3 regions of the Hydrogenovibrio crunogenus genome follow, and region 2 is predicted to be linked to each of the others. Evidence: predicted binding sites of a transcription regulator. Region 2 holds the regulator's gene; each other region holds the start of a gene.
The links. The regulator PhoB, encoded in region 2, activates phosphate uptake and scavenging genes when phosphate is short. The targets are predictions, from matches to a motif close to GNNTGTCATAAAACTGTCANAT.

Region 1 (7,384 bases), 1.1 Mb from region 2:
ATTCCAGACAATATCTTACAGTTTTACAAGAAAGTAAAATTCGAACAAAAAATGATGCCGCTACACGGCTTGGATTGCATTATGTTTCGTCGTGATCCACCAATTGATCCAATGGTGTTCAACTTCTTGGATTCGGTTAAAAATGAAGTGGTCATCATCAATGATGTGGACGGAATGCGTAAAGCGAACAACAAACTATACACCACGACATTCAATGATCCGAATAACAACTTTTTACCGATTACCCATGTTTCTAAAAGCAAGGAATATATTCGCCAACGCATTGATGACATGCCTGGGGACAAGGTCATTCTAAAACCGTTAAATGCCTCTGGCGGGCATGGCGTGATTGTATTGGAAAAAAATGCTCAAACCAGTATCAACTCGATTCTGGACTTCTATATCGACAGCCAGAATAAAAGTTATGTGATTGTTCAAGAGTATATTGAAGGCGCAGAAGAAGGCGACGTTCGAGTTTTAATGCTGAATGGTAAGTTCATTGGTGCTTATAATCGTAAGCCTCCAGAAGGCGACGTGCGGGCCAACATTCAGATTGGTGGCACCGCTCACAAATATAAAATGACCGACTCTCAAATGGCGATTTGTCGAAAAATCGGCCCCAAGCTGGCAGCGGACGGATTATATTTTGTCGGTGTCGACATGATTGGCGACAAAATCCTGGAAGTAAACGTATTGAATCCAGGGGGGATTACGAATGTGAATGCCTTGAACAAAGTTAAGCTTCATAAAAATGTCGTCGACTTTATCGAAGAAAAAGTGAATGAAAAAGAAGAAAAACATGCCGAGCTGGAATTCCTATTAAAACGTATCAGTGAATTCAGACACGCTGAAACTTACGGTGAGGAATAACAGTCATTTTTGCCCAGGCCTGGTTATTTTTTAACCGGCATGAGGCTTGAATTGCATTAGATTTGGGAACCTCAATGACAAAAGCAAAAGCACGCCATATCCTCGTGGAAACCGAAGCGGAATGCCTGGCACTCAAACAACAGATCAACGATTTTGAAACGTTTGACCAACTTGCCAGAGAGTATTCTTTATGCCCTTCCGGACGAGTGGGTGGCGACTTAGGTATTTTTGGTCCCGGAAAAATGGTACCCGAATTTGATCAAATCGTCTTTAATGAAACCATTGGTGAAGTACACGGACCGATACCAACTCAGTTTGGCTACCACTTAATTTGGATTACCGACCGAAAATAACCTGGGGGGACCCCCTTTTAAAATAAACTCCAGTGTAAATGAGACAGAATTAAAGTTCCCCATACCAGTAAACAAAATCCCATCATCACAAAAACAGCGGCAGACCCCATATCTTTCGCCAGTCCAGAAAGTTCATGCCACTCCTGACCATGCCGATCCACCACCATTTCAATCGCTGTATTCAATAATTCCACCACCAGTAATAAAATGACCGACCCAATGAGCAGAATAAATTCAATCGCTTCATTCGACAGCCACATGGCTACTGGCGTTAGTACCAACAATAATAAAAGCTCCTGGCGAAAGGCTGCTTCATTTTGATAACACGCTTTTATACCTTGCCATGAATAGCCCGCGGCTTTAAAAATTCGAACCAATCCCCTGTGACCAGGTTTCATTCAATACTCCTTAATCAATTATCAACCCTATCAAGAGTTCGTCTGGTGACCAATTTCGACCCATTGCAATAATTTCATATCACCGTCCTGAGTTTCGACAATGGCAGTGCAAGACTCGACCCAATCACCGCAATTTAAGTATTCAATCCCTTCAATATCACGAATTTCTGGATGATGGATATGACCACAGATCACGCCCTTATAGCCTCGTTTTTTACAGTCTTGCACCACGACCTCTTCATAGGCGGTAATGAAAGAAACTGCCGATTTGACCTTTTGTTTAATAAATGCTGATAAAGACCAATAGCCCAAACCACACTTATGTCGAATACGGTTGAAATAACGATTCAAAACAACCAGACTTTCGTACCCCCAGTCCCCAATTACCGCGAGCCATTTTTGGGTTTGAATGACACTGTCATATTTATCGCCGTGAATCACCAGAATGCTATCTCCAGTAACCGTTTGATGCACGGCTTCGTCGGTTAACAAGATATTACCAAAATCGACCCCTGAATAACGGCGCAGAAAATCATCATGATTTCCTGTCACAAACACCACTTCCGTGCCACGCTTGGCTTTGGTGAGAATGCGACGGATCACATTGGTATGTTCCTGTGGCCAATAGATTCGTTTTTTCAGACGCCAGCCATCAATAATATCGCCCACCAGATACAGTTTTTCACATTGATTGTATTTTAAAAATTCCGATAAGAAATCGGCTTTGGCACCACGCGACCCTAAATGGACATCGGAAATAAAAATACTGCGATAGTGAGAGGTTTGATGATTGTTTTCTGCAACAATTAAATCATCAGTTTCTATATTCTCCATCCAGTCTGGCATGCTTGACAAAGGCATCTCTTTCATAAACAACCCATCTACTTTTGATAATTCTGGGCAAGTTTAGCGAGGCCGATCTATTTAAAAATGACGCTTTAGTGACAATTAAATGACTGAAAATAAAGTATTTTTCATATTTTATTCATCTTACATTCAAATACTCACATTACGGTAAAAGGAAATGCAATCGTCCATCAACATACTAATTCAACGATTCTTAAAAGTGGCTTTATGATCAATACGCACAACCAAAACACTCAACAAACAAGTTCATTAAATGCCAGAGGTATTCAGCGACTTACTCTGGTGTCTGATGCCTGGCAGCCGCAAATGAATGGGGTGGTGACCACGCTGACTCAACTTGTTCAACAACTGCATAAATCGGGGGTTGAAGTTGATGTCATTCACCCAAACGATTACGCCACAATGCCCTTACCCACCTACCCTGAAATTCCGTTTGTATGGCGAGCAAAAGACTTGGAAAAACGAATGACACGCTTTAATCCAGACGCAATACATATTGCCACAGAAGGCGCTTTAGGCTGGAGAGCCAGGCGCATTGCCTTAAAAAACCGGCTACCTTTTACTACGGCCTATCACACCAAATATCCGGAGTATATCCACGAACGATTTCCTATCCCAGCTCGTTGGATATACCATATTTTAAAATGGTTTCATCGACCTGCTTATAACACGTTTGTACCCGCCCCTTCGATCTTGAATGAATTAAAACGCAAAGGGTTTCCTCATCTTGTATTAATGACCCGCGGAGTCAATACTGAACTATTCAATCCGAACCGAGCGCTTAACCAGAAGCAATCACAGCAAACACCTTGCTATTTATATGTAGGACGCGTGGCACCGGAAAAAAACATCACGGCCTTTTTAGACCTTGAGCTTCCTGGACAAAAAATTGTGGTAGGAAAAGGCCCCGATCTGGAAAACCTGAAAAAGACTTATCCTGATGTTGATTTCGTTGGCCCAAAAGAAGGATCGGAACTGGCAGAATATTACGCCAATGCCAGCGTGTTTGTATTCCCGTCTTTGACGGATACCTTCGGCGTGGTTAACTTAGAAGCGATTGCCTCAGGAACGCCTGTAGCTGCTTTCCCGGTAACAGGGCCAAAAGACATCATTACTCAAGGTGTCAACGGAGTTCTAGATCACGATTTGAAAACCGCTATTGAAAAAGCGAGTTTATTGAAGACTCCCAACAGCATTGCCAACTCCATTCCCGACTATACCTGGCAAGCCGCGACGCAGCAGTTTCTGAACCACTTGGCCATCATTACTAAAGAAACTTAAATTATTACAAAACGGTACGACATTTCTTTAGAATAAAGCTCTCACCATTATCTAAAGAGATGACAATGCCAAAGAATAAAGCCTTACTTCTGTTAGTTGCCGCTTGGGTCGTTGGATTTATCGGTGCCTTGTTAGGACTACTGTTTGACCCCACCTGGTTCAGTCGTTTTGGCAGTCTGGTGGTGCTATTGGCTGTTATGAGTGAGTACACTTTACTGCATGGTGAACTTGCTCGGCTTTATACCAAATTGGATCAAATTTCTGCAGAGGATGATATCCCCGATTTAAGCCCCTCAAGATGGCATCGTAAAAAATTTCAAATGACGCATGTCACCGTCATTTTAGGTACTTTTATCTGGGGATTTGGTGACTTAATCTTCCCCTTTTAATCTAAAAAGAAAGGTCTCCATAAACGAAGCCTGGTGATTTTTCTGTCAAAAAGCTTTCAACAAGCTGTCATATTGTTTTTTTAAAACCTTCTAAAATAAAGCCTTTCGAGTTGATTTTGGAAGGACATGAAAGCATGAAGGTGTGTTTATTTACCGATACGCTCGGCGATTTGAATGGTGTTTCCCGTTTCATTCAAGACATGGGGGAGCAAGCAAATCAACATCCAGAATTTAATTTTCAACTACACATCGCCACATCAACCTCAAAACCCATTCCGGATACCTCTTACATCCATAATTTGCCCTATCGCTTTAAAGTGGCGATGCCTTTCTATCAAGAGCTAGATCTGGTATTGCCCTGTCGCAAAGCCATTCGTCAATTCTTAATCGACCAACAACCCGATCATGTTCACATTTCAACTCCCGGTCCTTTTGGTTGGGCAGCCAAAAAAGAGGCTGAAAAACTGTCAATTCCATTGTTTGGCACCTATCACACCGATTTTCCAGCCTATCTATACGATTTAACCCGGTCAAACTGGGTCAAAAAACAGACTGATAAAACCATGACCCGGTTTTATCAGAACTTTGAACACATCTTCTCTCGATCGGATACCTATCTCGACATCCTGCAAAAAGATCTTAAACTGTCTAAAAATAAAACATCCACCCTTTTTCCTGGCACTCATTTACAACGGTTCCATCCAGATTATCAAACCCCTTCTATTTGGAAAAAATTTAATTTATCTCCCCAACGCTTAAAAATACTGTATGTTGGTCGAATCAATATCGAAAAAAACATCCCTTTTTTACTGGAAGTTTGGCAAACGCTCTATCAAAAGAACCCTGACTTAAAAGCCGACTTAATTCTGGTAGGAGAAGGTCGTTACCGAAAATGGGCTAATAAAATGCGCCCTTTTCATATCCACTTTCTCGGCCCCATTCAAGGTCAAGCGCTCTCAGAACTTTACGCATCTTCTGATTGCTTTATTTTTCCTTCCACCACAGACACGCTAGGGCAGGTTATTATGGAAGCGCAGGCCAGTGGAATTGGGTGTTTGGTTTCGGATAAAGGTGGGCCACAAAGCCTTCTTCATGAGAACAGTGGTCAAGTTATTGAAGCCAATAATACCCAGGCCTGGGTGAATGCACTTCAAAAGGTGATAACCCAGGAGGAAATTCGCCACCTTTGGACAAACAACAGTCGACCGAATGCGGAGCAATATGATATTGTTAAGTCTTTCCAACAATTCCGGCATCAACACTTAACAGAAATACTTTAATGTCTCATTCCAACATCTCACTACCGCACAATAAATCCCAAGTTAAAGGGGAAGCATACACCCTTTTACTCTCAATCATTGAAGCACACTTTCCAATTTTTGCCTTTTTTACGGTTGTGGCATTAGGCGCATTACACGCCTACTTTTATAGCTTAATTGTCGCCGCCGTGTTGTTAGTGAGCTGGTTTTTGATACGTGGAAAACTCAGCGAGTTAAAACGCACCGAGGCCTATAAAAACTTAGCGCTCACCAGTTTATTCATCACCAGTTTATTCAGTTTGATTTTTCTCGCTTTACAAACGACCTCTCCCAGTCACGTGGCAATTATTCTTTTTTTACAGGTGCTGTTCAGTTATTTATTTCTAGGTCGAAAACCGGGAGAAACCCTGGGCAAAGGTCATTTGGTTGGTGTGGTATTAATGACTTTAGGGGCGGTCGTCATTTTATTCCCTAACAAGCTCACCCTCAATTTAGGGGATGGATTGGCATTATTGGCCGCCATCATTGCGCCGTTTGCCAACTTATACCAAAAACGTGCCCGATCATTCGTCTCTAGCGAAACCATTTTAATGATTCGAACCTTAATCGCGTTGCCTTTCATTTACTTACTGGCACTATATTTTGAACCTGCCCCTAGTTGGGAGATGATTCAAGCGCAATGGCTGTGGATTGTTTTAACCGGCGGTTTGGTCTTCTTTATTTCTAAGATGCTTTGGGTTGAAGCGTTGCACCTCCTTCCTATCACCAAGGTAAATGCACTGTATGCCTTTTCCCCTTTATTAACGTTATTACTGGCTTATTGGTATTTGGATGACGCACCGACTTGGACGCAGATATTAGGAGGACTGCCTATCGTTATTGGCAGCTATTTTATTACCCAAAAACAGCTTCCAATAAATCGATAAACAGACCTTCAGGGTATTTTAAGTCTGCCCCTATTTGCTTAGGCCGACAGTTGGATTAAAATAAAAAAGACACTAAAGGACTTTCGAGCATGAAAAAACAAATATTAAACACCGTATGGATATTATCTTTTCTAGGACTACTGAGTGCCTGTTCCGGCATTCAAGTAAGCCAGGACTATGATGATAACGCTAACTTTACAGCCATCAAAACATTGCAGTGGGTGCCTAAGGACAAACAGATTGATCCGAAAGCTTCAGAATTTGCTAAGAAAAACCCTTTAATTGCAAAACGCATTGATAAAGCCATTACGACTGAAATGCAAGCGAAAGGCCATCAGTTTGTCACTGAAAATCCGGATGCTTTTATTACCTATCACGTCGGTACAAAATCAAAAATTCGTTCACAGCCGGTTACCACTTCAATTGGTTTTGGCACCTTCGGCGGTGGCAGCTATGGAGGAATAGGGATTCAGACTTCACCCGATGTCGAGCAATATGAAGAAGGCCGGTTGGTGATTGATATCCTAGATACCAATCAAAAATTGCTGTGGCGAGGAACCAGCACAACTTATATTGAAGACCATCTGAATTCAGAAGAAACCACTGAGTTGGTTAATAAAGTGGTACAAAAATTATTAGAGCAATATCCACCTTCAACGACAAAGTAAGAAAAGAATCTTTCTGTTTCAAACGCAAAAAAGCCGCGTTCATAAAACTCATGTTCGCGGCTTTTTTATTAAGAAGCAAGCAGTCCCTGCCTCTATTCACAGGATATTAAGTATTTTCTTCTAAATACGCTTCATAGTTGCCTTGATAAATGTCTATCCCATCTGGAGACATCACTAATAAACGGGTCGCCAGAGAGGAAACAAACTCACGGTCATGAGATACAAAAATAACCGTCCCTTCGAACTCTTCCAAAGCTTGGTTCAAAGACTCAATCGATTCCATATCCAAATGGTTGGTTGGCTCATCCATAATCAACACATTAGGTTTTTGTAGCATCAACTTACCAAACAGCATGCGACCTTGCTCGCCCCC
Region 2 (7,384 bases):
ATACCCTCAACTCAGGGATAAAGGAAATCAAACGCATCACCCGGAATAAACGTAACATACGGGCAATCAACGCATATTGCGAGTCATCCAATGGAATCAAACTCACCACCACGATGGTAAAGTCGAAAATATTCCAGCCTTTTTTAAAGAAATCGACCAACCGGTCTTCGGCGGCCATTCGAATCAGGATTTCAATTAAAAAGAAAACCGTTACTGCATAATCCATCACCCATAAAAACGTCATGACACCTGAGGGCAAATCATAAGTCTTAAGCCCGATCATCAAGGATGATAAGATAATGACAGTGATGACAAACAATTCAAATAACTTGTTATCACGAATATGTTGAAACTTGAACTGGAATTCACTCCACGTCATGTTGATGTCCTTCTGAAAAGATTGTTAACCATTAAATAACGTCATGCGTTGTCATAAATTTTGTCGTATTTTACTGCAAAGAAAATTATTTTAATTGTTAAAATAAAGTTTTTTTATTGCTTGGAAAAAGGTTTTATACGATGCCAAAAATTACAGTATTAGGACAAGGAGAGTGTGAATTTGATGGGCAGTTTTCACTGCTGGATGCGTTAGATGAAGCGGGCTTTGACATGCCATACAGCTGCCGTGGCGGAAACTGCGGCGCTTGTGAAGTCAGACTTTTATCTGGTGACGTGGAGCACATCCAAGATACCGTGTATGAAACGGAAGGAAAGGACATCCTGACTTGCAGCGTCATCCCTTTAACAGATATTGAGATTGAACTGATATAAGCCTTTTGCTAACGAATAATGCCCAGGCCTGAGTATTTTTTTCGGCCATAAAAAAAGCCCGCATCAAGCGGGCTTTTTCTTAGCATGACAAGTCGTAATTACTTGTTTACGATTGCACGGTATTTTTCAACCATTTTAGCTGGTAGTGGGATATATCCATCTTTTACCACGTCTTGCTGACCTTTTTTAGAAAGAACCAAGTTCAAGAACTCTTTCACAACAGGCTCTAAAGGCTTATTCGGTGCTTTGTTAACATAAACGTAAAGTACGCGTGCCAAAGGATACGTTCCATTCAAAGCATTATTAGGTGTTGCTTCAACAAAAGGCTTACCTTCTTTTTTCGTTAGAGGCACCGCTTTAACACCGGCAGTTTTATAACCGATACCAGAATAACCAATCCCGTTTAGAGAAGAAGAAACAGACTGAACAACTGATGCTGAACCTGGTTGCTCATTCACAGAAGACTTGTAGTCCCCTTTACAAAGCGCTTTCTTCTTAAAGTAACCGTAAGTTCCAGAAACTGAGTTACGTCCATAAAGCTGAACAGATTTGTTTTTCCAATCCCCTGTTAAACCAGCTTGGCCCCAAGTTGTAATCGTTTCTTTTGAACCACACTTACGAGTTGAAGAGAAAATGGCATCCACTTGTGGAATTGTCAGTCCTTTGATTGGGTTGTCTTTGTTAACGTAAACTGCTAACGCATCAATTGCAACGCCGATTGCTGTTGGCTTATAACCATGCTTCTTCTCAAACATAGCTGTTTCTTTAGACTTCATTTTACGGCTCATAGGACCAATGTTTGACGTTGACTCCGTTAGAGCTGGAGGTGCAGTAGAAGAACCAGCCGCTTGAATCTGGATGTTCACATTAGGGTAAGTACGCTTGAACTCTTCCGCCCAAAGTGTCATTAGGTTTGCTAAGGTATCAGACCCGACAGAAGATAGGTTTCCAGAAACACCAGAAACTTTCTTGTAATCTGGAATATTAGAATCAACACCAGCGGCAAAAACAGGGTTAGAGACAACTGCTGCAGCTAGTCCCATTGCAATTAATAGATTGCGTTTCATTACTTCGTTCTCCTAAAAATTAGAAATTAGTTATTTTTTGTTGACAGAAAGAATTATGAAGCACGGTCGTAACATCCAAATTAAACAAAAATGACAGTTATATGACATCTCGCACCATATCTTTTTTTGATTTAGCGAAAGAAAATGAACTTTTTTGAAATAAAACCGTTACATAATCACAATCTTAATGCAATTTTTTATACAATTCACGCTTTCCTGAAGCTCAAATAAAAAGAGAAATACTTATGGAATTCCGTGATATCAACGATATAGAAGACGCAACTTCCAAAAGTCGAAAAGAAATGTTTCGCTTTGGTTCCGCACTCCTTTTTATTATTTTAATCATGTTATTTTCTGCCAACCTGCAAATGGGCACAGGGACAGTCAGTGTCGAGTTAGTCATTGCAGCTATGATTGGCGGTTACATGGCGATGAATATCGGCGCCAACGACGTCGCCAACAATGTCGGGCCAGCCGTTGGTTCTAAAGCACTCACCTTAACAGGCGCTATTATCTTAGCCGCCATCTTTGAATCCTCCGGAGCATTGATTGCCGGTGGGGAAGTTATCAGCACCATTAAAAAAGGCATTATTGACCCGGCCCTTATCACGGATAGCCAAACCTTTATCTGGCTAATGATTGCGGCGCTTCTATCAGGGGCCATCTGGTTAAATTTGGCGACGGCAATGGGAGCACCCGTTTCCACAACACACTCTATTGTAGGCGGGGTTCTCGGAGCAGGTGTGGCAGCTGCCGGTTGGAATATTGCTAACTGGGATAAAATGGGCGCCATTGCAGCCAGCTGGGTGATTTCGCCAGTCATCGGGGGGTTGATTGCCGCATTATTTTTATTCTGGATCAAACGTAGCATAACCTATCAGACAGATATGCTGACCGCCGCGAAAAAAATGGTTCCCATACTCGTCGCTATCATGGCTTGGGCCTTTTCAACCTATCTGATTTTAAAAGGGCTTAAAAAAGTCTGGAAAGTCGATTTTTTAACCGCTGCCATCGTCGGATTAGCCATCGCAAGCTTTATTTATTTAGCGGTTCGTCCAATGATTGCTCGACAAGCTGAACACTTAAAAAGCAACAAGTCGGGTGTTAATACGTTATTCACCATTCCGCTAATCTTTGCTGCAGCCTTATTAAGTTTTGCGCACGGCGCGAACGATGTCGCCAATGCGGTTGGGCCTTTGGCGGCCATTAACGATGCCATTCACAGCCATGGGGTGTCTTCTAAAGCAGAAATTCCGTTATGGGTCATGTTGATTGGTGCCATCGGGATCAGTTTAGGGCTGTTACTGTTCGGTCCAAAATTAATTAAAACCGTGGGTTCCGAAATCACTGAGCTGGATCAAATGCGTGCTTTTTCCATTGCCATGGCAGCGGCGATCACAGTGATTATTGCCTCACAACTCGGATTACCAGTAAGTTCGACACATATTGCGGTTGGTGGTATTTTTGGGGTCGGTTTCCTACGAGAGTACCTCAAACGTAACTATGCAAAGACCTTGCAACAAATTCGAGATCATCATGACGGCGCAAACCATGATGAGATTGAACAATATATTGAACGCTTCAGCCAAGCGAGCATTCAGCAAAAGAAACTCATGCTGGCAGAACTCAAACAACATAAAGCCGAAGTAGAACTGAGTAAAAAAGAACGTAAATCTTTAAATAAGGTATATCAAAAAGAGTTGGTCAAACGCTCTGCATTTTTAAAAATTGTCGCCGCTTGGATCATCACCGTACCGGCTTCAGCCATGCTAGCAGCCATCATCTATTTCACCATTCGAGGAATGATGCTTCCGTAATGTGTCAATGATATACGTTTCTTATAAAATACCTAGCTTCGACTAGGTATTTTTTTATCCCGCGACTCACTGTCGGAGTCCTGTAATAGAATCACCGCTCTATTTGGGAAGTCACATCGAAAGACAGACCCTATTCCCAGCTGACTGGTCACGACTAATTTAGCGTGATGCCTTTCCAGAATGTGTTTTACGATGGCAAGACCCAGTCCTGTTCCGCCAGTGTCTCTTGAACGAGCCGTATCCACCCGATAAAAACGCTCAGTTAAACGACTCAAATGCTCTTGCGCGATCCCAATGCCATGGTCTTGCACTTCAAAATGCGCGCCTCTTTTGTCATGATACCAACGCACTTCAATGGATTTATTTTCTGGCGTGTAACGAATGGCATTTGAAATTAAGTTCATAAACACACTTTTTAACGGCTCTTCAAATCCCTTTAAAGCCAAATTCATGTCGACTTTAAAATCAATCGAGTGTCTGCCGTGGCTCATTTGTTCCGCATCAATATGCATTTCCTGCAAAATTTGCGGCACATTCACTTGTTTTTGCTTCCCGGTGATCGTTTCCGACTCCATGGAAGACAGCGTCAACAGGTCATCAATAATGGATTGCATTCGATAAGACTGCTGATGCATCTGCTCCAACGGTTTTTGCCAGGTTGATGAAGGTTCAATACTGTCAATCATGACTTCAAGATAGCCATTCAACACGGTTAATGGCGTCCGTAATTCATGCGAAGCGTTGGCCACGAAATCTCGCCTAATCTGAGCCAAGTTATACAGCTCATGAATATCCTTCACAATCAAAAGTTTATGTTCTTTAAAATATGGAAACAGTTTGATATTAAACACTCTAGGCATTCCGTTTAAGGATTGCAAAATCATCCCTTTGCCATAATGTTTTGATTTTAAATACTGAATAAAATCCGGATGACGAAACAAGGTTTCAATTTTACGCCCGGTATCGCTGTGCTTGAGTTTGAAGATTTTTTTAGCGGACTTATTAAACCACTCAATCTGGTTATATTCATTTAAGGAAATGATCGCATCCGGAATCGTCATGGAAGCGGCTAAGAATTGTTCTGATTTGTAAAATTGTAGGTCTGCGTGCTTTTCAAGCGAACGCTGTTTGCGAGACACTAAGTAACTCAGCTCTCCCCACAAACCGGAACTTGGTGGATAAGGAACTTTAGTTGACCCTTTCATCCACTGTTCAAAGCGTTTGATACTATAAAGTTGGCGGGCAACATAAAAGAGAAAATAGGCTAAAAGGGTGATTGTCCATAAATCGGTTGCCCAGCCAAAGAAAAGAGCAATCCATAAACCTGCCACGATCCAGGTTAGTTCTCTAGAAATTCCTTTCGACACTGACGCTAACGCTCCTTAATCGACGGAGAAACGGTAGCCAGCTCCCCTGACGGTTTGAATATAATCCGCAGCTCCGACCGGATCTAATAGCTTTCTTAAACGTCGGATATGAACATCAACCGTTCTTTCCTCTACAACGACATTTTCACCCCAAACCTGATCCAGTAACTGAACCCGTGTATAAACGCGGTTTGAATGCGTCATAAAGAACTGCATTAATTTAAATTCTGTCGGCCCCAGTTTAACTTCTTCATCATTCACTGTAAAACGATAGCTGGACAGGTCCAGTTTAAGTGGCCCGGTTTTAATCAAATCTAAGGTGCTTTTTTCAGGAGATTGGCGCCGTAATAAAGCTTTCACTCGTGCGACCAGCGCTCTTGGAGAAAAGGGTTTAACCACATAATCATCTGCGCCAGACTCAAAGCCTTGCACTTGATCATTTTCTTCTCCTCGTGCAGTCAGCATAATAATGGGCGTGGTGGCTGTTTGATCATTTTGACGAATTCGCTGTGCCAAAGAGATTCCTGACACACCAGGAAGCATCCAGTCTAATAATACACAGTCGGGTTGATGCTCAAGCAGCAATTTCCAGCCTTGCTCTGCATTTGGTGCCTCAATGACTTTATAGTTTGCAGCGGTTAAGGTGAAACTTAACATGTCACGAATCGCTGCCTCATCTTCCACAACTAAAATGCATTGCTCAGCCATACTGGATTATCCTTTCGGTGACTCTAATGTTTTTAATAGTTCATTCAACCGAGCTTCATCCAGGTTTCTAACATCATCACCTTGAACCAGATACAAAATACTTTCAACAATATTTCTGGCATGATCTGAAACGCGCTCGGCCGCTCTTAATGCAATAATCATTTCCATTAAACATTCGATTTTATCCGGGGATGTTTTTAATGACTCTTTAAGATCTTTTTCTATTTTTTTGAAGATATCATCAATCACTTCTTCCTCTCGAATGACTTTACCAACGCCATCGGTTGACACTCTGGCGAAAGAATCCAATGTCATTTTAAGCATCACACTTGAACGGTTTGAAATATCAACCAACTCAGGATAGCCTTGGATATCTGAACATTTCACGCCATCATGCTTACCGAAAACAAGAACCATTTTGGCAAGCTTCACCACTTCATCGCCCATTCTTTCAAGGTCAATCGCGATACGAATCGCAGCCAATATCAAACGTAAATCAGATGCAGTAGGTTGCTGGCGAGCCAGTACTTTGGCGCACAAACGGTCAATTTCCATTTCCGCTTGATTGATTGCTTTGTCAAACGAAATCACTTCCTGTGCTTTATCAATGTCTGAGCTGCCCAAAGACTGAAGCGCATTTTCAAGTTGGCGTTCAACCATCCCACCCATTTCTAGAATGTGGTTGAATAAATCTTCCAGATTTCGATTCAGCATTTCAGAAATATGTGTGCTAAATTCTTGCTTATCCATGCGTAAACTCCTTACTTATTGTTATTTTAACCCAATAAAAAGACTAGCCGTAACGACCAGAGATATAATCTTCGGTGCGTTTAACTTGAGGGTTCGTAAAGAGTGAATCCGTATCGGTATACTCTATTAAGTCTCCCATATACATAAATGCGGTATAGTCCGAAACCCTTGCTGCTTGTTGCATATTATGCGTCACAATCAAAATTGTAAAATCTTTCTTTAATTCAAAGATAAGTTCTTCAATGGCCAATGTCGAAATTGGATCCAATGCAGAAGTTGGCTCATCCAGTAACAACACTTCCGGCTTGATGGCAATAGCACGAGCAATACACAAACGCTGTTGTTGTCCGCCAGAAAGTCCCAATGCATTTTCATCCAAACGATCTTTGGCTTCTTCCCAAAGCCCTGCACCTTTCAATGCCCACTCTACCGTCTCATCTAACACATTTTTATCATTAATACCCTGTAAGCGTAAACCATAACAAACGTTTTCATAAATAGACTTAGGAAACGGGTTTGGTTTCTGAAACACCATACCCACACGACGTCTTAACGCTGCCACATCCATTTCTTTGGCATACATATTTTCACCATGCAGTAGCATTTCTCCCTCTACGCTGACAATGTCAATCAAATCATTCATTCGATTAAAACAACGCAATAAGGTCGATTTACCACACCCAGATGGCCCAATAAAAGCGGTGACACGGTTTTGCGGTAGCTTCATCGTAATATTGTGTAAGGCTTGCTTTGATCCATAATATAGATTCCAGTTCTTAACGACAATGGCGGTTTGCTCACTGTCCAAAGTCATTCCACGGTGGTGACGATCAATCGCAATACTCATATTTTGTTCGCTCATAACAAAATTCCTATTTCTTAAATTCTATTTTCAATAAATTTT
Region 3 (7,384 bases), 1.1 Mb from region 2:
CTTTCTTAAACAGTGTGGCGACCAGTTCAATCGTGTTCGATGCACCGGGCATCGTGAATGAATATATCGGCGGCTATGATGACTGGTTACGTCAACGCCCTGACCATTTAGCTCAATCTGCCACGCTTGAAAAACAAACCGAAAAAACAGCCAAAGCAACCAGGCCTGGCGAAAATTCATCTTCGGAAGAGGAGAGTAAGGCCTCTAAAAAACCCAAAAAGCTGAGTTATAAAGACCAGCGAGAATACGATGCGCTGCCTCAACAAATAGAAACGCTAGAACAAGAACTGGAAAAATTAAATGAGCAGATGAGTGCACCGGATTTTTACCAGCAAGACAACACACAAGAAGTCATTGACCGTCTAAACACTTGTGAGTCGGAACTTGAAGCCGCATTTGAACGCTGGGAACACCTGGAAGCCCAACTAAACGATTAACGCAAGTTATTGCTCAACGTTTTAAAAAGACGCTGGGGCGAGGCCGACTTGAAAGCTCTTTTTGCCATTTTTTCCAACGGTTCAAGCGAATAAGCAACCGCAGTAATGCTTTGGAAGATGGCGGTTGATCGAGTTGATATTTAAAATACCCTTTTTCAATCAACCCCTGCAGTTCAGACAAATCAGACGCCTGTCGCATTAACACCACAGGCGTAGATAAAATTGTCGGGTTGTCATGGGTCACCTGCCCCCAAACTTCCACGACAGCTTGTGCAAGAGACTGATCGATTAAAACTGCCAAATAAACCCGGCGGGTTGAGTAATGATGCTTTTCGATTTCCGCCGTTACCTGTTTTGCTGTACTCAAGGCAACCACTTCAAGTCCAAATCCTTTAAAGAACTGTCGCAACCGATCCAGTCGCCCCAAGTCCGGATCACATACAATAATGCGTCGTCCCTTTAACCACATTAACGATTGTTTAAGCTGCATACCTCACCCTTTTTAAAGGCGCTTTATCGATAGTTCTTATCATTATCAATAAAGTCAGGTTAAAAAGCTATTAAAAACCAAACGCCTGATCAGTTCCCTTCACTACAAACAATAATAGTTATTAATTGCATTTAAAGAAATTCGCTGTAAAATAATCCATTCATGATGCTATAAAAAAACTCTTAGAAAACGTATCTCAACAAGCTCTAAAATAAGATACAATTTTCACCTACTGTTAAACTGAAATAACGGTTAACGTAACCTTAAAATTTGCTATTTTGCAGGAAATTTGCCCTATGAGCTGTAATGAAAAACACACCTATTCAACTTTTTGCCGTTCTTCGAACAACGCTTTGAAAGAACCGATGTTCTTTGGTCAAAACGTCAATGTGGCGCGCTATGATCAACAAAAACACCCGATTTTTGAAAAGTTGATTGAAAAGCAACTCAGTTTTTTCTGGCGACCTGAAGAGATCGATTTATCTTCAGATCGAGGCGAATATGCTAATTTACCTGAACATGAAAAACACGTTTTCATCAGTAACCTAAAATACCAAACACTATTGGATTCCGTACAAGGCCGTTCACCTAACGTCGCCTTGCTACCGTTGGTGTCGATTCCGGAACTGGAAACCTGGATTGAAACCTGGTCTTTTTCGGAAACCATCCACAGTCGCTCTTATACTCATATCATTCGTAATATCGTATCAGACCCATCTTTGGTATTTGACGACATTGTAACCAATGAAGAAATTGTCAAACGTGCCATCAGTGTGACCGTTTACTACGACAAACTCATCAATCTGACAAATCGTATGTATGCTGAAGAAATCGATTTGGAAAAGGATGATGCCTTCCGTAAAGAAATTAAAACCGCATTGTTCTTAACCATTGTTTCCGTCAACGTTTTAGAAGCGATCCGCTTCTATGTTTCTTTTGCATGTAGCTTCTCATTCGCTGAACGTTCCCTGATGGAAGGGAACGCCAAAATCATTAAACTGATTGCCCGAGATGAAGCGTTGCATTTATCAGGAACGCAACACTTAATCAACATCTTGCGTGAAGGAAAAGATGATCCAGAAATGATGGACATTGCTAAAGAAAATGAAGACAAGGTTTATCAGATTTTCCGTGAAGCGGCAGAACAAGAAAAGGAATGGGCAGATTACTTATTTAAAGATGGATCAATGATCGGGCTAAATGCCGGCATCCTCAAAGATTATGTGGAATACATCACCAATACCCGCATTAAAGCCATCAAACTGGACCCTATTTTTGAAAATAAAAGCAACCCTCTGCCATGGATGAACAACTGGTTAGTGTCCGATAACGTGCAAGTGGCGCCACAGGAATCCGAAATCAGTTCTTATTTAGTCGGTCAGGTCGATTCAACAGTCGATAAAGACGACTTCAACGATTTCGCGCTTTAACCTCACCTTTTCTCTTGGGCTTGTGGCCAGCAAGCCTGCCAATTGTTATAAAACTGTCACATCGCTATCACTTAGGTTTCAAATAAGCTCTCTATACTTGGTTGCATGAAACAACCAAGATATATATTAGCTTTTGTCCGACACGGTGATTACGATCAACGTCCCAATACACCGAGTGCGCTCCAGCCAGGTGCATTGACTCCTATAGGACTCCAACAATCCCTCAAAGCGGCCTTTCAACTACAAACCTTTATCGCCGAAAATACCATCCCGCTTTGTTCAGAAATCGAAAGTTCCAATGCCTTAAGAGCTTGGCAAACCGCCGATCTTATACAATCCGTTCTACAGGTTGAGCACTCAAACACTCTAAGTGTTCATGCCGAAAAGGACTTACATGAACGCTCGGTTGGTGTGATGGCAAATCTCACTATCGCAGAAATCGAAAGCTATCTGGCGCAGGATCCCCGCTTTTCCAATCCGCCCACAAACTGGAAATCTGACAGTCACTATTGCCTGCCCTATGATGGCGCGGAATCATTAATGCAGGCAGGGAAAAGAGTCAAAAACGTCATTGTTCGACATTTCGATGAACTGGTTAAACAAAACCAATCTCAACTTAAAGTCATGGTGGGGCATGGTGCAGCTTTTCGCCACGCTGCTCACCTGTTGGGAATTTTGGAATTTGAGGACATTACCAAACTCTCCATGTATCACGCAAAACCTTTGTTTTTTGAATACTTTCCAGCTTCTGGGCAGTGGAAAAAAATTGCAGGTGAATGGAAAAAAAGACCTGCCATCAACATTTCATTGATTGACTGAGGAAAAATTATGTATGCGTCAAGCGTCATCCCCTGGCAACCTGAATTAACAACGCCTTTACCAGTTGATCGCTGGCTTGCGCCCAGCCAGGACACCTACTTTTTTTGTGACTTACATGCCGATGCAGAAGCTTTTTTAAGATCACTTAAACTCAGCTATCTAGTGACTCTCGACAGTACAGTTGAGTCTATTGAGCTCACCACTAAAGGAATGCACGGTCAAATTATTATCGGAGGCGACTGCTTTGACAAAGGTCCCAGTAACCTTGCGCTATTTAAATTGATTCAGCAACTCAGACAAACACATTGCGATTTGATTCTGCTTGCCGGTAACCATGACGTCCGTATTTATGCTGGTTTACTGGCTATCGATTTTATGGACAACCCAAAGCAAGCTCACTTCTTTGTTCGAATGGGCAGAAAGACAGTCAGCCTGCTTAGCGAAATTTATCATGAATACTGCCAAGACATGACGCCCTGTTCTTTAAGTGAGGCAGAGATAAAGGCCGTCCTATTACCGCCCAAAAACTGGTTTCGTACCTTTCCTGAATCGGTCAAAGACGATCTTTCTTTTCAAAAAATCCAGAAAGAAATACGCCAGATTGAAAAAAAACAAACCGATTTTATCCAAGCATGTTTCGAACATGGCTTGACACTGACACAAGTTTATCAAGCCGCACAGATGGCAAAGCACTTATTTATCGACCAGGATGGAGAGTTTGCCTGGTTCTTCCAAAATATGGATTTAGTCCATGTTTCTGGCAGCTATTGTTTCAGTCATGCCGGTTTGGACGACCAATTTGCAGAGAAAATGAAATATGACTCTATTGAACGTTTAAACCAACAATTCCGCCGCCAAATGCAAGCTGGCCAAATTTTTGAAATGTATTACAGCGAATTCGGCAATGTTTTTCGAACCAAATACCGAGACAATGACTGGCCACTGACCGAAAAAGGGGCGTGCTCGTTAAAGCAAAACAAGATTTTTGCGATGGTGAATGGTCACCGCAGCCATCAACAGGGACAACAACTTTTTGTTCGTCAAGGGCTGTTAAATTTTGAGTGTGACACCTTGATAAATACAAATTGTCGTCGAAAATCTAACATACAAACCCTTGGGGAAGCTGTTACAATTTTCTATTCAGATGGGATGGTATCAGCTTTAAGCAGTGATTTCCCTGCAACAAAACAATTTCATCCCAAGCAGCTTAAGCAACACTAAGCGTTCTAAAGGTTACCAATATGGCAAAAAAAGATAAGTACTTTGAACATGAATCCTTACAGGATAAAGATTCCATTACCAGTTACCTGAAAGCGATCACACAAGGATTTAAAAAAGGCGCCATTGAATTCAGCGACGAAGAAGACGACTTCATTCTGACGCCTCAAAAGTTGGCTAATTTAAGAATTAAAGCTAACCAGACCAAAAAAGGACAAACACTGAATATTAAAATCAGCTGGTCTTCTGATCAAAGCAGTGACTTTGAAGAGTCACCGTTATTCATTGATCCCAAGAAACCTAAAAAGTAATCCGATAACAGATACCGATTTATGCAGATACTCACCGAACTTTACGACCCCTTACGGTTTCTGATCATTGAAGTGCAGAAACAACTGGATGCCGTAAATTTATTTTTTGAAACGGGCGAACATAAAGCGGCGGAAATCAGTTTAAAACGCGTCGATTATATCGACAATATTCATGTCAATCTGCTTAACCGAGCATCGGTCTATCTGACAGACAACAATGATGAAGAAACTCAAATTACTGTCCAAAGCTATGAACATTTGAACCAAAGTCTCAAAGCACTCTCTCGACAATTACAGGCCATTGTCTTTCAAGCAAAACAATCCTCTAGTGCCCTAAAACTTCTACGAAAAAAAGCGGTTTTCAAAGCCATCAAAGACCTTCAGATTGGATTGGAGTTGATTGAACCGGCAATTGAATCGGAAAGTTCAACCCTAGCCATTGATATTTGTCGACTAAAAGTCCACATTGATAAACGATGTGACCAGCAACTGGAAAAGTATAAAACACGTTTAAAAAAGGGACAGCAAACTGAATCGCTTTTAAATGCCAGCTTTATTTTAAGAGACATCAGTGAAATGGGAGAAGCGTTGCTTCGAATTGGTGAAGGGATTATTTCGGCCAACATGGGGCAGATGATCCAGATCGATCGTTATCACTCCCTGGAAGCCACTTTAAGCGCATTACAACTGAGTCCACAAGAAGATGCCTTAAGCATTCGTGCAATGGGAGAAACCAAGTCTGGCTGTACGATTTCAGGCGTGATGAATGCCGAGGAATCAGAAGGCCAAATGTTGGCAGTTTTCAAGGAAGGTGATAAAACCAAACTGAAAGAAGAAAAAACCGGCATTGAAAGCTGGCACGAAATTTTTCCAGGCATAGCGCCTAAAGTGTACTCCTATCATAAAAATGGCAATAAAGCTGCCCTGCTGTTTGAATACCTGACCGGCGATACTTTTGAAACGTTATTGGTCGAGAAAGACCGAAAGAACTTAAAAGCAGCATTAAACACTTTATTCAATACGTTACGAAAGATCTGGCAAGAAACGCAATCCGACGAAGTCCATCCTGCACACTATATGCGACAACTCAAAAAAAGACTGCATGATATTTATGACGTACACCCAGACTTTAAATTGCAAACTGTCAGTATCAATGGCGTCAAAAACCAGGCATTAGGGCAATTGATCGATGCTGCAGAGGATGTAGAAGAGACTCTAAGCTGCCCTCCTTCTGTTTACATTCATGGTGATTTCAACCTAGATAACATCATTTATGATCCCTTAGAAAATGAAATCAACTTCATTGATTTGCATCGCTCTGAATACTTAGACTTTGTACAAGATCTTTCCGTTCTAATGGTTTCTTGTTACCGACTGTCCAACTTTGATTCTCAGGTTCGAAAACTCATTGCTCAAACAATGCAGGCCATCTATCAGTTCGGATCGGATTATGCAGAAGGCATCAATGACACCTCATATCACTTACGAATGGCATTAGGATTAAGTCGTTCATTTTTAAGCTCGACCCGTTTTGTTTTAGATAAAGAGCATGCAAAATCCATGCATTTTCGAGGTCGTTATTTGATAGAACAAGTTATTCGACTAACGGATGAAGAGCGATTAACTTATCGAATTCCGAAAGAGATATTTCATGATTAAAAACACATCATCTTTAAAAATAGGCGTTGTAGGGATTCCTGGAAAATGGTCAACCGAAGTACTTGCCGATGCGATCGAAGCGAAAACCGGTTTTCGAATGGTCATTGACATCGAAAAGGTTGTCGCTTACTTAGACGAGCCATCTGTCCGATATAAAGGCACTTGCCTGTGCGGGCTAGATGGCATCATCATCAAAAAAATCTCGCAGACATACAGCCCAGCGATTATTGACCGCTTGGAGATTTTACGCTTTGTTGAAAAATGCGGTGTCAAAATCTTTTCAAAACCCCAGGAAATTATCCGTTTGGTTGACCGAATGAGTTGTACGGTTTCTCTCGCCAGAGCCAATATCCCGATGCCACCCACCATTATTACCGAAGACATGGATGCGGCTTATGAAGGTGTCCTTTCTTTTGGAAAAGCGATTTTAAAACCTCTCTTTTCGACAAAAGCACGGGGTATGGAAGTCCTCAACAGCGAAAGTTCCGCAAAAACACTCAAGGCGCAATTGAACCAGTATTATGAGAAACAAGGGTTTTTCTATTTACAAAAAAAACTCAAATTGCCAGGAAAAGATATGGGGTTGGTCTTTTTAGGCGGCGAATACCAAGGGGCTTATGCAAGAGTCTCTTCTGGCAACAGTTGGAATACAACCATTCATTCCGGGGGAAAATATGCTGAGGCGCATCCATCTGATGAAATCATTGAAATCGCACACAAAGCGCAATCTCAGTTTGACTTAAGCTATACCACCGTCGACATTGCCGAAACGGAAGAAGGCCCTGTCTGCTTTGAAGTGTCGGCATTTGGTGGGTTCAAAGGCGTGCATGAGGGGTTAGGCGTTGATATGGCTACTCAGTATGCTCGTTACGTCATTGACACTCTCGAACACTCCGCATAACAGACCTATCTCAAGGAGTTATTTTGCCGTCTCATCTGATTTCAGACCTTAAGCATTACATCGTTTCTGCTCCGTTAGTGCCAGAGTCCATCACCATTGGTCTGCCAGGTTTTTCCATT

Region 1: GHNINEIG_RS08420 (UDP-2,3-diacylglucosamine diphosphatase) is a predicted target of PhoB. The motif match lies at 2,561-2,582, and genes of this name have one in related genera.
Region 3: GHNINEIG_RS09235 (histidine phosphatase family protein) is a predicted target of PhoB. The motif match lies at 2,398-2,419, and genes of this name have one in related genera.

The regions. Positions count from the first base shown of each region.
Region 1 is NZ_CP032096.1:1,758,606-1,765,989, forward strand. It holds gene gshB (glutathione synthase) at 1-870, shown strand, start outside; gene GHNINEIG_RS08410 (peptidylprolyl isomerase) at 945-1,223, shown strand; gene GHNINEIG_RS08415 (diacylglycerol kinase) at 1,241-1,621, opposite strand; gene GHNINEIG_RS08420 (UDP-2,3-diacylglucosamine diphosphatase) at 1,652-2,491, opposite strand; gene GHNINEIG_RS08425 (glycosyltransferase family 4 protein) at 2,696-3,769, shown strand; gene GHNINEIG_RS08430 (hypothetical protein) at 3,835-4,158, shown strand; gene GHNINEIG_RS08435 (glycosyltransferase) at 4,293-5,438, shown strand; gene GHNINEIG_RS08440 (DMT family transporter) at 5,438-6,343, shown strand; gene GHNINEIG_RS08445 (DUF4136 domain-containing protein) at 6,433-7,011, shown strand; gene GHNINEIG_RS08450 (ABC-F family ATPase) at 7,118-7,384, opposite strand, start outside.
Region 2 is NZ_CP032096.1:610,161-617,544, reverse strand. It holds gene GHNINEIG_RS02865 (ion transporter) at 1-379, opposite strand, end outside; gene GHNINEIG_RS02860 (2Fe-2S iron-sulfur cluster-binding protein) at 520-771, shown strand; gene GHNINEIG_RS02855 (PstS family phosphate ABC transporter substrate-binding protein) at 870-1,838, opposite strand; gene GHNINEIG_RS02850 (inorganic phosphate transporter) at 2,084-3,655, shown strand; gene phoR (phosphate regulon sensor histidine kinase PhoR) at 3,688-5,022, opposite strand; gene phoB (phosphate regulon transcriptional regulator PhoB) at 5,038-5,730, opposite strand; gene phoU (phosphate signaling complex protein PhoU) at 5,737-6,480, opposite strand; gene pstB (phosphate ABC transporter ATP-binding protein PstB) at 6,524-7,342, opposite strand.
Region 3 is NZ_CP032096.1:1,928,403-1,935,786, forward strand. It holds gene GHNINEIG_RS09220 (ATP-binding cassette domain-containing protein) at 1-437, shown strand, start outside; gene GHNINEIG_RS09225 (DNA-binding transcriptional response regulator) at 451-927, opposite strand; gene nrdB (class Ia ribonucleoside-diphosphate reductase subunit beta) at 1,224-2,357, shown strand; gene GHNINEIG_RS09235 (histidine phosphatase family protein) at 2,463-3,176, shown strand; gene GHNINEIG_RS09240 (metallophosphoesterase family protein) at 3,186-4,397, shown strand; gene GHNINEIG_RS09245 (amphi-Trp domain-containing protein) at 4,418-4,705, shown strand; gene GHNINEIG_RS09250 (aminoglycoside phosphotransferase family protein) at 4,727-6,364, shown strand; gene GHNINEIG_RS09255 (GAK system ATP-grasp enzyme) at 6,357-7,265, shown strand; gene GHNINEIG_RS09260 (HprK-related kinase B) at 7,289-7,384, shown strand, end outside.